Regions from separate parts of the Amycolatopsis sp. WGS_07 genome, predicted to be linked through region 1. Evidence: riboswitches for the same ligand, from Rfam matches in the RefSeq annotation. Region 1 holds a riboswitch; the other holds the start of a gene.

Region 1 (4,345 bases):
TCCAGCGCGGTGGCTTTCGTTGTCGCGCTGATCGTCCTGCTGACCATCGACTGGACCACTAAAGGCAACGTGTCCACCGGCCTGATCCCCCGTCAGCCGGACACCAGCCAGCACCAGGACGACCACCACGACGACACGCCAAGCACCGCCCCGCAAGCCCCGCCAACCGGCGAGTCGCGCCAGAACACCCCGACGTCCACGCCAACCACGACGCCGAGCGCCCCGCCGACCTCGCAGCCCACACAGCAGCCGACGCGCCCCCCGTCGTCGACGGCTCCCAGCACGTCCTCGCAGGCTCCCAGCACCAGCCAGACCCCCACCGCCCCCGCCGTCCCGTCAAACGGAGCCGAGTAGCCCCCCCGCTGGTCCGTGAGGGCCACCCTCACGGACCTCAGGGCGCCCCTCGCGACCCGCCGTCGTGGGGCCGGTCGTGAGGGACTCCTTCACGGACTCAGATTCCCTCAAGGAGTCCTTCACGCCCCGCCGCTGCCCGCGCCCGCGACCGCCCACCGCCGAACACGCCCCAATGTGGCATTGGGTGCATCCGACGCAACGAACGCCACATTGGGTGCATCCCACGCACCCAACGCCACATTGGGGCGCTACCCCCACCCCCACCGAAACCGCCACCAACGCACCCAACCCGACCGGGCACCCACACCACCCCCGCACCCCGATACGAAGCCAAAACGCGGACGGAGGGTGCTTGTCAAGGCATCTTTCCCGCCTTGACAAGCACCCTCCGTCCGTAGTCACAATCGGGCTTCGGGGTGCCCCCACCACACCGGATGCAATGTCGCCGCTAGGCGACGAGCCCAGCCCGCAACCCCTCCGCAGCCCCCCGAGGATCCTCCGCCTCAGTAATCGCCCGCACCACCACAACCCGAGACGCCCCCGCCTCAACCACCTCCGGCAACCGCCCCAAATCAATCCCCCCAATCGCAAACCAAGGCTTCTCCACCCCCAGCGCAGCCGTAGCCCGAACCAACCCCAACCCAGGCGCCTCCCGCCCAGGCTTAGTAGGCGTAGGCCAACAAGGCCCAGTACAGAAGTAATCCACCCCACCCTCCCGAGCCGCCGCAGCAGCCTGCTCCTCCGAATGAGTGGACCGCCCAATCACCACATCCTCCCCAAGCACCCGCCGAGCCAGCGACACCGGAATGTCGTCCTGCCCCAGATGCAACACATCGGCCCCCACAGCCAGCGCCACATCCGCCCGGTCGTTCACCGACAGCAACGCCCCGTGCCGCGCACAGGCCTCCGCCAGCACCTCCAACGCCGCGATCTCCTGCTTAGCCTCCAGCGGCGCACCCCCGGTCTTGTCCCGCAGTTGCACGATGTCCACGCCGCCAGCAAGGGCAGCGTCAACGAACTCAGCAAGGTCCCCACGCGAGGCACGGGCGTCGGTGCACAAGTACAGCCGGGCGTCGGCGAGCCGGGCGCGAATTTGGTCTCCGGTCAAGGCAGGCATGGCGGTGACGTTACCCGCGCGCTACGGTGTGGGAGTCCGCACGGGAGCCCGAGGCACGGGCTGAGAGGGAGCTGCCGCTCCGACCGTGGAACCTGATCCGGGTCATGCCGGCGCAGGGAGCGTGATTCCACTGTGAACACCAGCACCACAACCGTCACTGTCGTCGGCGGCGGCGTCATCGGGCTGTCCGCGGCTTGGCGCGCGGCCGCCAGGGGATGGCGCGTCACGGTCGTCGACCCGGATCCCGTGCACGGCGGCGCGTCCTGGCTGGCCGGCGGGATGCTCGCACCGGTCACCGAAGCGTGGCCGGGCGAGGAAGCCGTGCTCAGCCTGGGTGAGGCGTCGCTGCGGCGCTGGCCGGGCTTCGCGCGTGACCTCGCCGCCGAAGGAACCGATCCAGGGCTGGCCGAGCACGGCACGATCGTCGTCGGGTTCGACAGCGCGGACGCCGGGCACCTCGACATCCTCGCCGGGTACCTGCGTTCGCTCGACCGCGACGTCGAGACGCTCACCGGCCGCGAGGCCCGACGGCTCGCGCCGGGCGTCGGCGCGGTCCGCAGCGGCCTGCATGTGCCGGGCGATTTGGCCGTGGACAACCGAAAGCTGCTCACAGCGCTGAGCGAAGCGGCTACGAAGCGTGGGGTCGAGTTCCGCCGCGAGCGGCTTCGCGACCTCTCCGAAGTGTCCGGCCCCGTAGTACTTGCGGCCGGCGCGTGGACCGGGCAGTTGCATCCGTTGCTGGAGCACGCCGTACGCCCGTTGAAGGGCGAAATCCTGCGACTGCGTCCGCGTCGCGGCTGTCTGCCGCCTCCGCCGTACACGGTGCGCGCGATGGTCGAAGGACGGCCGATCTACCTGGTACCACGAGAAGACGGCGAACTGGTCCTTGGCGCGACGCAGTACGAAGCCGGTTTCGACCAGGCTGTCACCGCGCGCGGCGTACGCGAGCTGCTGGAAGGCGCGGAACGGATTCTGCCCGGCATCACGGAGTACGAGCTGGTGGAAGTCGCTGCCGGACTACGGGCTGCGAGCCGCGACGCTTTGCCGTACATCGGCGAAGTGAGCGAAGGCGTGTACGCGGCGACAGGACACCACCGCAACGGTTTGCTGATGGCGCCCGCGACTGCGGACGCTGTGGTCGCATGGCTGGCTGGCGAAGCCCCGTCGTCGGAGATCGCCGCGGCGACGCCCGCCCGTCTGGTCGAGAAGGAGCGAGTCTGATGGAGATCAAGGTCAACGGCGAGTGGCGGGAATTCCCCGACGACAGCACCGTTTCCGCGGTCTTGGACGCGCTGGGAGCGGAGCGCCGCGGCGTGGCCGTCGCGGTCAACGGCGAGGTCGTGCGGCGCGGTGAATGGGAAGCAGCGGTCGTGCCGAAGGGCGCGCAGCTCGAAGTGCTGACCGCGGTTCAAGGAGGGTGAGCATGGACGACCTGATCATCGGCGAGCACAAGCTGTCGTCGCGGCTGATCATCGGCACCGGCGGCGCGGCGAATCTCGAAGTACTGGAGCGCGCGCTGGTCGCGTCCGGCACCCAGCTCACCACCGTGGCGATGCGCCGCGCCGACGCCGAGGGCGGCTCCGGAGTGCTGGAGCTGTTGCGGCGCTTGGACATCGAGCTGCTGCCCAACACCGCGGGCTGCCGGACCGCGGCCGAAGCCGTGCTCACCGCCCAGCTGGCGCGCGAGGCACTGGAGACGAACCTGGTGAAGCTGGAGGTGCACGCGGACGACCGCACCCTGCTGCCAGACCCGATGGAGACCCTCGACGCCGCCGAACGCCTGGTAGCGGACGGATTCACGGTCTTCGCTTACACGAACGACGACCCGGTTGTCGCCCTGCGCCTGGAAGAAGCCGGCTGCGCGGCGGTGATGCCGCTCGGTGCCCCGATCGGCACCGGGCTCGGCATCCGCAACCCGCACAACATCGAGCTGATCGTCTCGCGCGCGTCGGTGCCGATCGTGCTGGACGCCGGGATCGGCACCGCGTCGGACGCCACGCTGGCAATGGAACTCGGCTGCTCCGCGGTGCTGCTTTCCACGGCGGTGACCCGCGCGGCGGATCCGGAACGAATGGCGTCGGCGATGCGGAGCGCGGTGGAGGCTGGGTACCTGGCCCGAGGCGCGGGGAGGGTGCCGCAGCGGTTTTGGGCGCAGGCGTCCAGCCCGCCTCGCTAGGGTTCCTGCGCGAGTTCTGCTTGAGCGGCCTCTTCCTGAGCCGATTCAGGAAGAGGCCGTCCGGAAGTACTCCGATGTTGTTTCCGGAGTGATGGAGCAGTCTTTTGAGTGATCAGGAGTTAAAGCTGCTGTGGTCGAGCGGGCGAAGCTTCCGGCTATGGTCCTACGGTGCCGGACACTCGCAGTTGCTATTTCGTACTACTGAGTTTGATGAGGATTCGGATGTTATCCGGATTCTTTTCAGCTCTGTCGCGGCAATGCGGTTAGTTATTGACTATCGTGGTCCGATATCGTTGCATCTGGTTGATCATCATGAGCTATGTCCAGAGCCATTAAGGCCTCCTTGTCTCCTTGTGGAGATTCGCGGCAGTGGTCAGCGGGGCTTCGTTGCGGCCGCCGGTATTCGCATTACTCGCGAGACGCAGGGAGGGGGTGAACGTGAACTGCTTTATGCGACCAGCAAGGCAGAACGTGATGCGCGCAGTGGTGACGATGGAGGTGCGGATCCGGACTAAGGGATAAGATCGGCTTGTGGTCAATTCCGTGGGCGCGATGGCGGGTGAATTTTTGCGGCTCGTGCGACTTGCCAGCTGCTCAAGCGACCTCGACCACCACCTTGCCGCGCACCCCGCCCTCCTCAAGCGCCCGATGCGCCCCCGCGATGTCCGCCAACGGAAACACCCGATCCACCAACGGAC
Region 2 (4,345 bases), 650 kb from region 1:
CAGCCGCGCGTCGCGGACCGCGGCGAACGATCCATAGTGGACAGTCAGATCCCGTACCGTAAGCGCCATCAGAACTCCCCGACCGTGCTGCGGCCGCGGACCGAGCCGAACCGGTCGATCAGCGCCACCGCCACCACAGTCACCACCATGAGCAGGGCGCACGCGGCGTACGCCATCTGGTTGTTCAGCTCCCCCGGCCGGCTGATCAGCGTCGCGACCGCCACCGGCAGCGTCGGCGCGTCCGGCCGGGCGAGGAAGCTGGTCGCGCCGAACTCGCCGAGCGCGACGACGTATCCGAAGCCCGCCGCGGCCACCACCGACCGCGCGACCAGCGGAAAGTCGATCTCCCGCCACACCCGCGCCGGGCTCGCGCCGAGCGTCGCGGCGGCCTGGCGCAACCGGACGTCGACCGCGCGCAGCACCGGCAGGATCATCCGGACCACCAGCGGCATGATCACCAACGCTTGCGCGAACGGGACGAGCAGCGGCGACGTGCGCAGGTCGCCGGGCAGCGCGTCGAGCGTCACGAGATAGCCGAAACCGACGGTCACCGCGGACACGCCCAGCGGCAGCATCAACGCGACGTCCATGGTCTCGCCCATCCCGCGGGCGAGGCGACCTGGTGAACGGCGGAGCGCCACCAGCACGACGCTGGCCACCAAGCCGACCGCCATCGCCAGCAGCGTCGCGTCCGTGGCCGCGGCGAGCGAGTTCTGCGCCGCGATCCAGCCGGACACCTGCAGTGCGTCGTTCTGGCCCACGGTGTTCAGCGCGCGATACCCGGCGAGGCTCCATCCGTCCGAAGTGGACACAGACTCCAGGAGCAGCGACACGATCGGCGTCAGCAGCAGACCGAGCACCACCACCGCGGCACCGACCGTCCACCACTCCCCGCCTCGCGGCCGACGCGCGGTGACCTGCGCGGACCGCAGCTTGACGGCGTTCTCCCGCTTCCGGCGCGCCAAGGCGCCGAGCACCAGCGCGGCCACCACCGCCGCGAACTGGATCAGCGACAGCGCGGCCGCGCCGGAGAGGTCCAGCAGGTCGACGGTGCGGAGGTAGATCTCGGTCTCCAGCGTCCGGTAGCTCCCGCCGCCGAGGATCAGCACCACTCCAAAACTGGTGGCGCAGAAGAGAAACACCACAGCGGCCGCGGACGCGACGGCCGGGCCGAGCGCAGGCAGCGTGACCGACCGAAACGCCCGCCACGGCGAGGCCCCGAGAGCCCGCGCCGCTTCGGTCGCTCGCGGATCGAGGTGCGCCCACAGCCCGGCGACGGTGCGCGCGACCACTGCGACGTTGAAGAACGCGTTGGCCAGCACGAGCGGCAGCACGCCACCGTCCGGCCAGATCGCCCTAAAAGCCAGGCCGACGACGACCGTCGGCAGCACGAACGGCACCAGCACGATCGTGCGCGCCAGTCCGACCCCGGGCAGCCGGACCCGCGCGAGCAGATACGCCACCGGCAGCCCGGCGAGCACCGCGACGACGGTCGACGCGGCCGCGCTGGCCAGCGTGAACCCGGCGAGCCGCCACGTCTGCGGGTCGCCGAGCACGGTGTCGACGCCGCCCGCGGAAAACCCCCGGCCCACGATCGCGACGACCGGCCAGGCGAAGAACACCACCAGGAACGCGACCGGCAGGAGGCCGAGCAGCGTGAGCCCGATGGTGCGCGCGGGGATCACGCGCCCATGAGCGAGCGCCATTCCCCGATCCACTTCTCCCGGCCTGCCTGCACCTTGTCCGCGGGCATGGTGGCCGGCGTCTGCGGCTGCGGCGCCGCGGTGGCCCAGCCAGCGGGCAGTTCAACGCCCTGGCGCGCCGGGTAGACGTACATGTTCGCCGCGACCGTCGTCTGGAACTGCTGCGACAACAGGAAGTCGACGACCTTCTGCGCCTGCGGGGTCTGCTTGCCGTTGGTGAGCACACCCGCGTACTCGACCTGGCGGAAGCAGGTGTCGAGCAGCGCCTTGGTGCGCGGCTTGCCGTCCTCGCCGACCTCCGCGGCCGGCGACGAGGCGTAAGACACGACGATCGGCCGCGGGCCCTTGCCCGCCGCACCGGAGAAGTCCTTGGAGTAGGCCTCCTCCCAGCCGCTGACGGTCTTGAGGCCGTTGTCCTTCAGCTTCTTCCAGTAGCCCTGCCAGCCGCTCTCGCCGTACTTCACGACCGTGCCGAGCAGGAAGGCCAGCCCCGGCGACGCCGTGGCCGGGCTCTCCGCGACGGTCAGGTCCTTGTACTTGGGGTCGGCGAGGTCGTCGTAGGTCTTCGGCTCGGGCAGGCCCTTGCTCGCGAAGTACGCGGGGTCGATGTTCACGCAGACGTCGCCGACGTCGACCGCCGCCAGCCGGTGCTGCGGGTCGACCGAGTAACGCTGCGGACCGCGGTCGGCCTCCGGGCTTGTGTACGGCTGGAAGACTCCCTCACTGAGCGCGCGCGAGGCGAAGGTGTTGTCGACGCCGTACGCGACGTCGCCGATCGGGTTGCCCTTGGTGAGCACGAGCTTGTTGGTGAGCGCGCCCGCGTCGCCGGACTTGAGGATCTTGAGCTTGATCCCGGACTGGCGCTGGAAGGCGTCGAGCACGTCCTGCGGCGCGGCGAACGAATCGTGCGTGACCAGCGTGACAGTCGGTGTCTGCTGGTCCGGGCTCGCGGACGACCCGCTGGAGTCGCTGCTGGACAGCGAGCAGGCGCTGGCGAGCACCGAGACCCCGGCAAGGACTGCCACCGTGCGGACGGTCCGCGACATCATTCTTCCCCTCCTGCACTGCGCCGGATGAGGGAGAGCGATACGGCCTCCCTACGCCGGCATGATCCGGATCCAGGTGCGAACGGTCGCGGGTTGACGGCCCGCCTCTCAGCCCGGCGTACCGGACTCCCGTGGCAATGCCGCAGCGTAGCCGACACCATGGAGTGATGACTCAGCTATTGAACGACTCGGCAGTGGACCAGGCCCTCGGCACCGTCCCGGAGTGGCGGCGCGAGGACGACACCATCGTGCGCACGACCGAACTCCCGTCCTTCCCGGCGGCGATCGAGGTGGTCGACCGGGTGGCCGAGCTGGCGGAGGAAGCCGACCACCATCCCGACATCGACATCCGCTGGCGCACCCTGACCTTCCGCCTGAGCACCCACTACCTAGGCGGCCTGACCGAGCGCGACTTCGCATTGGCCAAGCAGATCGACGAGGTCCTCGCGGCCCGCTGACCAGGTGTGATGTCGGCAACCCTGGCAACATGAACGGCCCCTTCGCGCGTCTTCCGGACAGACGCTTCGGAAGGAGGCCAGGATGGTGCAGGCACTCGTGGTGGGGATGGGTTCGTTCGGCCTGATGGTGGCCGCCGCGGGCGGGGTGCTGTGGCACACCGCGCGCAACCGACGTGATCTCGATCACAAGCGGTAACAGTGAGCTAGATCAAGGCGCTATCCCAGCGGTAATCATCGGCACTCGCCCCGCTAGGACCAGCCATGAACAGCACGTCCGCCCAGCTCACGGCCGCACAGCGCACCTGGGTCTCGGTGTTCGCGACCGCGTTCGTCCTCTTGTCGATGATCGTGCTCGGCCTGCTCGGCTGAGCCCGTCACCGGATCCGGAACCGCTCCCGATACTCGGCGGGCGTGGTGTTCAGCGTCCGCCGGAAAGCTCGGTTCAGCGTGGAAACGGTCCCGAACCCGCAAGCGCCGGCGATCCGCGACAACGTTTCGTCAGTCGTCTCCAACCGATGCCGCGCCGCCTCGACCCTCGCATGCTCGACGTAGGCGGCGGGCGTCATCCCCAGCTCAGCCTTGAACACCCGGGTGATCTGCCGATCCGTCACATGGGCGTGCGCGGCGAGGTCCGCGACCGTCAACGGCTCCGCCAGATGCGCGGCGATGTACTGCCGTAGCTCATCCACCCTCCGAGTCGCGGACGCGGGCTCCAACGACACGCTGAACTGGCTCTGCCCGCCCGGCCGCCGCAGGAACATGACGAGCTGGCGAGCCACCCGCGAGGCCAGCTCCGGGCCGTAATCGTCGGCCACCAGCGCCAACGCGAGGTCGAGGCAGGCGCTCAGCCCAGCTCCCGTCCACACCGAACCGTCGCGGATGAAGATCGGATCCGCGTCGACGGTCACTCCTGGATGCTCCGCCGCCAACTGCCGAGCGGTCGACCAGTGCGTAGTGGCGCGTTTGCCGTCAAGCAGCCCTGCCGCGGCGAGAACGTGCGCACCAACGCACACCGACGCCACCCGCCGCGTCAGCCCAGCCAGGCGGCGAACCTGCTCGACCACCGCAGGATCACACCGGGCGACAATCTCCCCGTTCTCCGCGGTTTCGACCGCACCCGGCACGACCAGGGTGTCGA

What was found. A riboswitch is a leader RNA that binds a small molecule or an ion and turns the genes downstream of it on or off. The one in region 1 is predicted to bind thiamine pyrophosphate.
Region 2: linked by a shared signal. The riboswitch ahead of RPX00_RS05835 (thiamine ABC transporter substrate binding subunit) and the one ahead of thiO (glycine oxidase ThiO) in region 1 are both predicted to bind thiamine pyrophosphate.

What each region holds. Positions count from the first base shown of each region.
Region 1 is NZ_CP136053.1:1,922,830-1,927,174, reverse strand. It holds gene RPX00_RS08905 (hypothetical protein) at 1-354, shown strand, start outside; gene thiE (thiamine phosphate synthase) at 803-1,471, opposite strand; TPP riboswitch at 1,502-1,607, shown strand; gene thiO (glycine oxidase ThiO) at 1,604-2,692, shown strand; gene thiS (sulfur carrier protein ThiS) at 2,692-2,892, shown strand; gene RPX00_RS08885 (thiazole synthase) at 2,895-3,647, shown strand; gene RPX00_RS08880 (NAD(P)-dependent alcohol dehydrogenase) at 4,242-4,345, opposite strand, start outside.
Region 2 is NZ_CP136053.1:1,271,543-1,275,887, forward strand. It holds gene RPX00_RS05825 (ABC transporter ATP-binding protein) at 1-69, opposite strand, end outside; gene RPX00_RS05830 (ABC transporter permease) at 69-1,706, opposite strand; gene RPX00_RS05835 (thiamine ABC transporter substrate binding subunit) at 1,682-2,749, opposite strand; TPP riboswitch at 2,781-2,892, opposite strand; gene RPX00_RS05840 (4a-hydroxytetrahydrobiopterin dehydratase) at 2,917-3,207, shown strand; gene RPX00_RS05845 (GlxA family transcriptional regulator) at 3,582-4,345, opposite strand, start outside.